2 regions of the Photorhabdus aballayi genome follow, and region 2 is predicted to be linked to the other one. Evidence: riboswitches for the same ligand, from Rfam matches in the RefSeq annotation. Region 2 holds a riboswitch; the other holds the start of a gene.

Region 1 (5,538 bases), on a different contig from region 2:
CTACCGGAAAAGCCAATCAAAGGAACCTGCCCCGCCAACGCTTTACGAATCGCACGTACTGCATCCATCACATAACCCAGTTCCATTTCCGGATCGGGTACTGGCAGCTTTTCCACATCAGCACGACTGAAAACAGGAGATTTAAAACGAGGCCCTTCACCTGCTTCAAAATAGAGTCCCAGTCCCATAGCATCAGGAATGGTGAGAATATCAGAGAAGAGAATCGCCGCATCCAGCGGATAACGCCGCAAAGGTTGTAAAGTAACTTCACAAGCGAGTTCAGTGTTTTTACACAAAGAAATAAAATCACCGGCTTCAGCACGAGTAGCTTGATACTCAGGTAAATAGCGGCCAGCCTGGCGCATCATCCAAACAGGTGTAACATCAACGGGTTGACGTAGTAAAGCTCGCAAATAACGGTCGTTTTTCAGCTCATTCATGACAGGCTCCATCTATTTATTGGCCGCAATATAATCTGACTACAATGATTAGACGCCATTGTAACATGATAGGTAGATCTCTCCCGTTGAATTGCGCAACTGTACATTATGTATTTCGGCACAGAGCAACCGTATCTTCAATCAGCCGACGGGCAATAGTATTGTGTGGCGGAATCAATGGCAGTTGATCATAGTGATACCAACCTGCGCTAATTAGCTCTTTCGGATCATGACGGATCTCACCACCGCCATAATCAGCCAGAAATGCCATCATCAATGAATGAGGAAAAGGCCACGGTTGAGAAGCCACATAACGTAAGTTGCGAATTTTAATATTACTCTCTTCCATCACTTCACGGGCCACAGCTTCTTCGAGTGTTTCACCGACTTCAACAAATCCCGCAAGAACTGTATATATGCCTCCACGATGACGTTGGTGTTGAGCCAGCAAAATATGATCATCCCGACGAATACCGACAATAATACAAGGTGCAATCTGCGGATAATAACGTTCATGGCAGTGATGACACAAACAAGCCCATTCATTAATACTATGATGCATTTCACTACCGCAATAACCACAATATTGATGAGAGCGATAAAATTCCGCCAATTGCACTCCCCGGCCAGCTAATTGAAATAAACCGCGCTCACTTGAAATAATGTTTCGTAAAGAAACCATATTTGCAGCCATTTTCTGACGAATAAGCCAAACTTTCTCACCTTGCCACTCACCAATAGGCAAGGCTATTTTTCCTTGCAGAGACCATTGATTTGCCATTCCAAAAGGTAATTCTCCTTTAGGAAGCCAAATACGATTCTCGTCACTGATAACCCACCAGCCCCGTTCTATATCTGTTACTTGTTGTTGAATCATCATTATGGGATCTTAATTTATTATACATATCTGTATAAATCATACGCTTTTTAATCAAAAAAGCGTGCTTTATTACTATTGCCATATACCATATGGCTCGATTTAACTGTAATAAGCGTTATTCTCAACTATCAATATACTTTGACCTGAGGAACACAACACCATGTCACAATTGCTTGCCGTGTTTGATCTGGATGACACCTTAATTTCCGGGGATTCCAGCGCTATCTGGACAGAGTTTTTATGGGAAAAAGGGATCATTACTGATCCAAGTTTTATCGAAGCAGATAAAAAAATGATGGCTGATTACAACGCTGGTTCACTGGATATGAGTGGTTATCTGGCATTTAGCCTGCAAACACTGCATCAAATTCCACAAGAACAAGTTGATCTTTGGCTGACTGAATTTATTAACGAAAAAATCAAACCTCGATTTTATCCGCAAGCCAAAGCGCTTATTACTGAGTATCAACAGCAGCAAGTCCCAGTGATGATCATCTCAGCCACAGTTTCTTTTATTGTGAAAAAGATTGCTATCGAATTGGGCATTCACACTGCTCTGGGCATTGATATGGTGGTGGAAAATGGCTGTTATACCGGCCAAATAGACGGTATTGCGACTTTTCGTGAAGGGAAAGTCAAACGAATAAAACAGTGGCTGGAACAACAAAATAATTATCCTGAAATTATTCGTTTTTACAGTGATTCAATTAATGATCTACCAATGTGTCAATTTGCCGATGAGGTAATTACGGTCAATGCCGATACCCGTTTAAAAACCCAAGCACAACAACATGGCTGGAAACAATTAACCTGGTCACTGTAAATACTTTCAATCAGTAAGGGTTGTAGTTTTCACAATCCCTTCTATACTACTGCTTACTTTCTTGTCGGAGTGCCTAGCGTAAGCTGTCTTATCGCAGCATACACAGGCTGAGACCGTTAATTCGGGATCCGCGGAACCTGATCGGGTTAATACCTGCGAAGGGAACAAGAGTAATCAACCGCTGTCAGCCCACCCAATTTTTCACGGGTCTGTCCAGCCATCAATTATTACTCCTGCGAGCTCCAGACAAGCAACTTTCCCAATAACACAGTTAGGAATTTGCTATGTCTCATAATAATGTTATCCCTACAACCGATATCTCGCCAAAACCCAATCCGGCACGCCCACGTAAAGCACAACGCGATGCTGCTCAAGAATTTATTAATTCTATTCAAGGAGTGACATTCCCAAATTCACGACGAATTTATCTTCAAGGTTCCCGCGACGATATCCAAGTTCCAATGCGTGAAATCCAGTTATCACCTACTTTAATTGGCGGCACCAAAGAAGAACCTCAATATGAAGAAAACGAAGCCATCCCGGTTTATGATACTTCCGGCGCTTATGGCGATCCTGATGCCAAACTGGATGTACATGTTGGGTTAACCAAACTACGCCAACCGTGGATCGCCGAACGCCAAAATACTGAACCTGTTGCTACCCTCAGTTCTGATTTTACGCAGCAGCGCCTAACGGATGCCGGTCTCGATCATTTGCGTTTCAATCATCGCCCCCATCCATTAAAAGCCCGTAAAGGCAAATGCGTTACTCAACTGCACTACGCCCGTAAAGGCATCATCACACCGGAAATGGAATTTATCGCACTGCGGGAAAATATGGGACGCGAACGTATCCGCGGTGATGTGTTACGCCAACAACATGCTGGACAAAGTTTTGGCGCTCAGTTGCCAGAAAATATCACGCCAGAATTTGTCCGTCAGGAAGTCGCAGCCGGTCGGGCAATTATTCCCGCCAATATTAATCACCCTGAATCAGAACCGATGATTATTGGTCGCAATTTTCTGGTGAAGGTTAATGCCAATATCGGTAACTCTTCAGTCACCTCTTCTATTGAGGAAGAAGTAGAAAAGTTAATCTGGTCTACTCGTTGGGGTGCAGATACGGTCATGGATCTCTCTACTGGCCGTTATATCCACGAAACTCGCGAATGGATCTTACGTAACAGCCCGGTTCCCATCGGTACAGTCCCTATTTATCAGGCGCTAGAGAAAGTCAATGGCGTAGCGGAAAATCTCACCTGGGAAATATTCCGTGATACCTTGTTGGAACAAGCAGAACAAGGGGTAGATTACTTCACCATTCATGCCGGTGTATTACTGCGCTATGTACCGATGACAGCCAAACGCCTCACTGGAATTGTCTCCCGCGGTGGTTCAATTATGGCGAAATGGTGCCTGTCTCATCATCAAGAAAACTTCCTCTACCAACATTTCCGTGAAATTTGTGAAATCTGCGCCGCTTATGATGTTTCCCTATCATTGGGAGACGGCCTACGCCCCGGCTCTATTCAAGATGCCAACGATGAAGCGCAGTTTGCAGAACTACACACATTAGGTGAACTGACCAAAATTGCCTGGGAATATGATGTTCAGGTGATGATCGAAGGTCCCGGACATATTCCTATGCAGATGATCCGCCGCAATATGACGGAAGAATTGGAACATTGTCACGAAGCCCCTTTCTATACCCTTGGCCCACTCACAACAGATATTGCACCCGGTTATGACCACTTCACTTCCGGCATCGGCGCAGCTATGATCGGCTGGTTTGGCTGCGCCATGCTCTGTTATGTAACGCCAAAAGAACACCTCGGTTTGCCAAATAAAGATGATGTGAAGCAAGGGCTGATTACCTACAAAATCGCTGCTCACGCCGCTGATCTCGCCAAAGGCCATCCGGGCGCACAAATCCGCGATAACGCCATGTCCAAAGCACGTTTTGAATTCCGCTGGGAAGATCAATTTAATCTGGCGCTCGATCCCGATATCGCTCGCGCCTATCACGATGAAACCCTGCCACAAGCCTCCGGTAAAATTGCGCATTTCTGTTCTATGTGCGGGCCTAAATTCTGTTCTATGAAGATTTCTCAAGAAGTACGCGATTACGCCGCCTGCATGGAACAGATGTCCGAAGCATTCCGCGCCCACGGTGGCGAGTTGTATCACAGCGTAGAGGATGTATCCCATGAACAATCAGCCTAACGCGCCATTCGCCCCAACTGAACACAGATTAGGGCTGTATCCGGTCGTGGATTCGCTAGAGTGGATTTCCCGCCTGTTACAGGCAGGCGTCGCCACAATTCAGTTGAGAATTAAGGACCTATCAGAAGATCAGGTGGAAGAAGATATTAAGCAAGCCATTATGCTCGGTCGCCAATACAACGCTCGTCTGTTTATTAACGACTACTGGCGACTGGCAATAAAGCATGGCGCTTATGGTGTCCATCTGGGGCAAGAAGATTTAGCGATCGCTGATCTGAGCGCCATCCAAAAAACGGGATTGCGGTTAGGCATCTCTACCCACGACGAACAAGAGTTAGCGCTAGCAAAATCTCTGCGGCCGTCTTATATCGCTCTCGGCCACATTTTCCCAACCACGACCAAAGAGATGCCATCTACCCCACAAGGACTGGAAGCACTGAAACTACAGGTAGAAAACACACCAGACTATCCCACTGTCGCCATCGGAGGTATTTCTCTTGAACGCGTACCGGATGTCATTGCAACCGGAGTCGGCAGTGTGGCGCTGGTGAGCGCAATTACTAAAGCAAAAGATTGGCGTCAGGCAACTGCACAACTGCTTCATCTGGTTGAAGGCATTGAGTTGAAGGGATAGAGAGGTTCTTATGCTGAATGATCAAGAATTTATGCGTTACAGCCGACAACTGTTGCTCGAAGATATTGGCCCGGAAGGGCAGGAAAAACTGAAATCCAGCCGCGTACTGATTGTCGGACTGGGCGGGCTAGGCGCTCCCGCCTCTCTCTATCTGGCCGGAGCAGGTGTGGGAACAATTTATCTCGCTGACGATGACCAATTACACATCTCCAATTTACAACGGCAAATACTTTACCGCACCGAAGAGATCCCTGCCGCAAAAGCTGAACTTGCAGCCAATCAACTCAATGCATTGAATCCGCTGATAAAAACAATGGTCCTTAATCAACGCCAGAATCTGGAATCTCTGACAACAATCGTGAAGCAAGTCGATCTAGTTCTCGATTGTAGTGACAATATGACAACCCGCCACGCGATCAATGCTGCTTGTGTGGCAACGCGAAAACCATTAATTAGCGGTAGTGCTGTCGGTTTTAGCGGCCAACTTATGGTATTTGAACCCCCTTATCTTCATGGCTGCTATAGCTGTCTCTACCCTG
Region 2 (5,538 bases):
CTTTCACCGGAAAGCACGGTTGCATTTGTTGGATAATTGCCAGTTTCAATGCTCTCTGATTATCGTGTCACGAACAGTTGGTAGCGAAATGCAGAGGTAATTTAACTTCGAGCTCAATATCTGGATTCTGCCGGAAATCATAAGGCGTTATGCCATACTCTTTGCGGAACATGTAAGTGAAATGAGATTGAGAGCCGAAGCCGAAATCTAAGGCGATATCAAAAATAGGCAAAGAGCTGTTTCTTAAAAGATGAACAGCACCGGCCAGGCGTCGCTGGCGGATATATTTACCAAGAGAAATTCCAGTGACTTCCTTGAATATTTTCTGCATGTGCCAAAGCGAGTAACCGGAGTAAGTTGCCAGTTCTTCCAGGTGGATTACCCGGCCAAGGTGATTCTCAATCCATTTGCTGAGAGCGCATACAAGTGCTAAGTGATTATCCTGTGGCATTAACAATTTTGTTCTGGTTGAAAATGAAGGGAAGTATACACAACTTTTTCTACAGATGACAAAGCCTTGACATGATGATTTAGATTGTAACTGAATGTGACAATTGATTTTTTTGTTATAGTGAATAGAATCCACATGGTTAGTATTTGTTTAAATGTGTTCTGATATGTTGTTAGCATACATACTGTTACCGGTACGATTTTTTCACAATGAAAGCACAAGATGAATATTTTTCTTGTTTCATTGTTGTAAAATATCATTTTTCAACTTTATTCTTAACGTATTGCGTTCTGATCGAACTTGAAGGAAATAGAATTGGACATAAAAAAAACCATTGCAATCTTAGTATTACTTGGAATATGTCTGTTCTTGTACCTGCTAGCTTTGGATAGCTATTGTGATCAGGGGGAAAAGTTTGATTCAGGTATTTGTTCTGTGACTCGATATCTGCCTTTCTGATTAGTTGCTGATACTCATCAGCCATTTTCCCGTCATATATCTGTGCTAACATACTATCTTCAATATCCACCCTTTAAAGCTAGTGTTTTGTTTGCTTAGAATTAAGTGCCATCCTAATAGGCGTAATTGTTGCAGGCCGTTCTTATCAATGAACAGTGAACACGGACAGCGCGGAAAAACCGGAGCGTACACGTAGTACGTGAGGATGACTCGCTTCGCTTGCCCTACGGGCCGCACTAAAGTGCGTTCAAAAGCTAACGCTTTTGTTTGAGCACTGCCCAAGTTCGCTCTTTATGGCAAAGAAGGGCAAATAAAATAGCCCTATTGGGATAGGCAGTAAAGCAGATAATGGGAAGCGGTTGTTTTCCCACTTATAACAAGATAGAAGTTGCATCAAGAGGACAAGATGGCAGGACAATCGCAGCGGTCAACACTTAAACGCGGTTTAAAAAACCGGCATATTCAACTTATTGCTTTGGGGGGGGCTGTCGGGACTGGGTTGTTTCTCGGTATTGCACAAACCATAAAAATGGCAGGTCCCTCCGTAATTTTAGGGTACGCTATTGCAGGCTTTATTGCATTTCTGATTATGCGTCAGCTAGGCGAAATGGTGGTCGAGGAGCCTGTAGCGGGGTCGTTTAGTCATTTCGCGTATAAATATTGGGGGGACTTTCCCGGGTTTTTATCAGGCTGGAATTATTGGGCGATGTTTACTCTGGTTGGCATGGCTGAATTAACGGCTGTGGGAATGTACATCCACTACTGGTGGCCTGATATTCCAACCTGGGTTTCTGCAACCGTCTTTTTTGTCTTAATTAATACGGTAAATTTAATTAATGTCCGCTTATATGGCGAAACAGAATTTTGGTTTGCCATTATTAAAGTGACCGCCATTATCTGCATGATTGTGTTTGGCGCTTACCTGTTAGTCAGCGGAAATGGCGGGCCTCAGGCCAGCATTGCTAACCTTTGGCAACATGGCGGCTTTATGCCTAATGGCATCACCAGCCTTATCATGGCAATGGCTGTGATCATGTTCTCTTTTGGTGGATTGGAACTGGTGGGTATTACCGCAGCAGAAGCGGAAAATCCGCGTATCAGCATTCCTAAGGCTACCAATCAAGTGGTATACAGGATATTGATTTTCTATATCGGTTCTCTGACTGTATTGTTGTCGCTTTATCCGTGGGGCAATGTCGTTGAAGGTGAAAGTCCATTTGTGATGATTTTTCACAACCTGGATAGTTTCTGGGTAGCTAATGTTCTGAATATTGTTGTCCTAACTGCTGCATTATCTGTTTATAACAGCGGTGTGTATTGTAACAGCCGGATGTTGTACGGTTTAGCAAAACAAGGCAATGCTCCTGGGATGCTGACCAAAGTCAATGAGAGTGGCGTCCCTATCAGAGCCATTGTCATTTCTGCTTTGGCAACGTCCGTTGGTGTGCTGATTAATTATGTAATCCCGGGCAAAGCATTTGAATTATTGATGGCACTGGTGGTAACAACATTGGTGATTAATTGGGTCATGATCTGTACGGCGCATTTAAAATTTCGGGCAGAAAAAGTTAAACAGGGAATAGAGCCATCATTTAAGGCATTCTGGTATCCATTCGGTAATTATCTGTGTCTGGTTTTCCTTGCCTTTATACTTGTCATTATTTTGATGATGGATAGCATCCGTATTTCAGTCATCCTGATGCCATTCTGGGTGGGTGCGTTATGGATCGGGTTTTTAATGTCTCGTTCCCGCCGTGAAAAAATGAGAGCACAGGAGCAGGGATAACATATACCTGGATTATCGCTATAAAAATACCGGGCTGATATTACACAGCCCGGTATTTTTTATCCAGTTACCATTGCCAACGTAACCAAGCAAAGAGGACGTTACCATTATTATATGTGCCGGGAATATATGTCCCTTGCAGCGATAACCGATCATATTCTATGGAGAATAACGGTAATGGGAGTGGAATAGGGACATAATAATATTCATGACGAGCTGTAACGCTTAAAGTGAACCCTATTCCCATTCGAAAACCATCTAAATCACCGGGTATCCACATTTTCTGAAATCCATAGCCAACGATGGGTTCCAAACGGTTATGAGAATCCATAAAAGCCATTGCATAAAGGGAATGCCAATCATTGTCTTCGTCGTAACGATATTTACCATAGCCGAAACCCCAGGGCCGTTCATTATATCTATCGATCTTCTCTTTATCGTAGGTATGCCTGTTATGCCAAGTAATTACTGGCAGATAAAGTTCATTGTCGGGTGCATCCCAGGTGAGGGTGATATTATTGTTGAGTTTTTCCCATAAGCTACTTGAATTGTTGCCATAACTGCTCGGTGTGTGAGATTCAGTCGTTGCTAATGACTTATTAGCAGTATCTGCCGTTGCTGCAAACACTGTCCCAGATGAGACTAAAAGAGTAGTTGATAGGGTATAGGCTGCGGTTAAATCAAACTTCATTATTTATTGCTCCAATTTCCCGACGACATAAATTGGGAAGATCCTGTGCATCACGTAAAATATGACAAACATCTAAATTCAGGAATTCTACTCTTGCTATTTTCAATAAAAGCTAAACGAAAAATTAATATTAAGATGTGATAGGTATTAACTGGGTATATTTAATACTGATATTTTAGTCGACTAATATTGGGAATGTGTTGACTTTTTCTTTCGCCTAAACAGTAGAAATTGGTCCTATGAACATACTATGAGATATAGAAAGTCTAATAATAAGACAGGCAAAATAAATTAGTGTTATTTATGTTATCTGGGGTTTTGTTGAGTGGATAAACTGTAAGCTAATTAGGATAACCTTGGATTTTCAAATTTTTGCAGCTATGTTAAACAATAATTGTTGTTAAGAATTTTAAATATGTGCGTTAGCTCCATAGCTGATAAAAAATGGCTTGCCATCATATTAAGAATATGTGATAAATCGTTCGGGTAAACGAGGTACGGTTCTGTTAATAGCAGCAACTCGCTCTAGTTTTTATGTTACGCCGAAACGGCGAATTAGAATTAAGTGATCCAAAGGAAATTCTTAAAATGGCAAAAATCACTGGTACTGTAAAGTGGTTCAACGAATCAAAAGGTTTTGGTTTTATTACTCCTGCTGACGGCAGCAAAGATGTGTTTGTACATTTTAGCGCTATTCAGAGCGAGGGTTTTAAAACTCTGGCGGAAGGCCAAAAAGTTGAGTTTGAAATTCAGGACGGTCAGAAAGGTCCTTCTGCGGCAAACGTCACTACAGCATAACTTCTTTTTGTCGACCATTTTGGATTGACGAAGTAAATTTGTTGTCTGATTGATTTTTTACTGGCAACAATGACATACCGATATCACCCTGTTGGTTATCTGATAGGGTGTTTTTGTTTTGGCTCGGGGCGCTCTTTATTGAGCTGAGATGAACCCGTAATACCTGATCTGGATAATGCCAGCGTAGGGAAGTCATGGTGTCTTTTCCTGATACTTGCTTTTCTTTATGTCTGGTTGGAAGAGGTACCTATGATGAGAATCAATTCACTGACAATTGCCGGTACTGATCCTAGTGGCGGTGCCGGCATTCAAGCCGACCTAAAAACTTTCTCTGCACTTGGTGCTTATGGCGCTACAGTCATGACAGCGCTTGTTGCACAAAACACCTGTGGTGTGCAATCTGTTTATGATATCGATCCTACTTTTGTTGCGGCACAGCTTGAATCTGTGTTGTCAGATATCAGAATTGATAGCGCTAAGATAGGCATGTTATCTAATGCAGCCAATGTTGCTGTTGTTGCCGACGCAATAAGTCGTTATTCCGTTCCTTATGTTGTATTGGATACGGTAATGATTGCGAAAAGTGGCGATCCGTTGCTGGCGCCGGAAGCGGTTTCCGAGGTTGTTGAACAATTATTACCGAAGGTTTCGTTGATTACCCCAAATTTGCCGGAAGCCGCAGCGATATTGAAATGTTCTGTAGCAAAAACCGAAACGGACATGCAAAAACAAGGGCGTGAATTATTATCGCTAGGATGCGAAGCCGTTTTACTGAAAGGCGGACACCTTACAGAACATGAAAGCCCTGATTGGCTATTTACTGTTGAGGGAGAATGGCGTTTTACTGCGCCTAGAATCAATACGCGTCATACACATGGTACAGGGTGTACGCTCTCCGCTGCACTGGCCGCTTTGCGTCCGCGTTATTCAAATTGGCAGACAACACTGCCTGTTGCCAAATCATATCTTCAGGCGGCGTTAGAACAAGCGGATTTGTTAGATGTAGGAAAAGGGATTGGACCTGTGCACCATTTTCATCAGTGGTGGTGAGAGTAGCGGATTGGCGAACTGTGTAAAATCAGTTGATCGTTCAGGGGAGTCCATATAGGGGCATGACGACGGGTCATTGGCATTTAAGTTCCGTGTCATTGCCGCTCATCTTAAGCCTTCCGGTAAACTAATTGCGTATACCGCTGAACCTGATTGTCGATTAGAAAAAGTGAATTATGAAAATTATGGTATAAAAATTCTGAGTGAAGAGCCCGTGAAAGACACAACTCTCGTGAGAGCTGAATTTCTTACCACACCACCTAGCCCTTTCACTATGTATCATTGGAGCCGTGAACAGTATCA

Evidence for each region. Region 2 has a riboswitch for thiamine pyrophosphate ahead of thiD (bifunctional hydroxymethylpyrimidine kinase/phosphomethylpyrimidine kinase). Riboswitches for the same ligand answer to the same signal wherever they lie in the genome.
Region 1: linked by a shared signal. The riboswitch ahead of thiC (phosphomethylpyrimidine synthase ThiC) and the one ahead of thiD (bifunctional hydroxymethylpyrimidine kinase/phosphomethylpyrimidine kinase) in region 2 are both predicted to bind thiamine pyrophosphate.

What each region holds. Positions count from the first base shown of each region.
Region 1 covers NZ_JAPFCD010000023.1:6,632-12,169, forward strand. Annotated here, with positions in the region: gene hemE (uroporphyrinogen decarboxylase) at 1-440, opposite strand, end outside; gene nudC (NAD(+) diphosphatase) at 547-1,320, opposite strand; gene OO184_RS12860 (HAD family hydrolase) at 1,481-2,143, shown strand; TPP riboswitch at 2,199-2,324, shown strand; gene thiC (phosphomethylpyrimidine synthase ThiC) at 2,428-4,365, shown strand; gene thiE (thiamine phosphate synthase) at 4,349-4,999, shown strand; gene OO184_RS12875 (HesA/MoeB/ThiF family protein) at 5,010-5,538, shown strand, end outside.
Region 2 covers NZ_JAPFCD010000027.1:43,843-49,380, forward strand. Annotated here, with positions in the region: gene OO184_RS14185 (helix-turn-helix domain-containing protein) at 68-451, opposite strand; gene mgrB (PhoP/PhoQ regulatory lipoprotein MgrB) at 767-910, shown strand; gene OO184_RS14195 (amino acid permease) at 1,317-2,696, shown strand; gene pagP (lipid IV(A) palmitoyltransferase PagP) at 2,764-3,387, opposite strand; gene cspE (transcription antiterminator/RNA stability regulator CspE) at 3,976-4,185, shown strand; TPP riboswitch at 4,300-4,392, shown strand; gene thiD (bifunctional hydroxymethylpyrimidine kinase/phosphomethylpyrimidine kinase) at 4,435-5,235, shown strand; gene OO184_RS14215 (hypothetical protein) at 5,312-5,538, shown strand, end outside.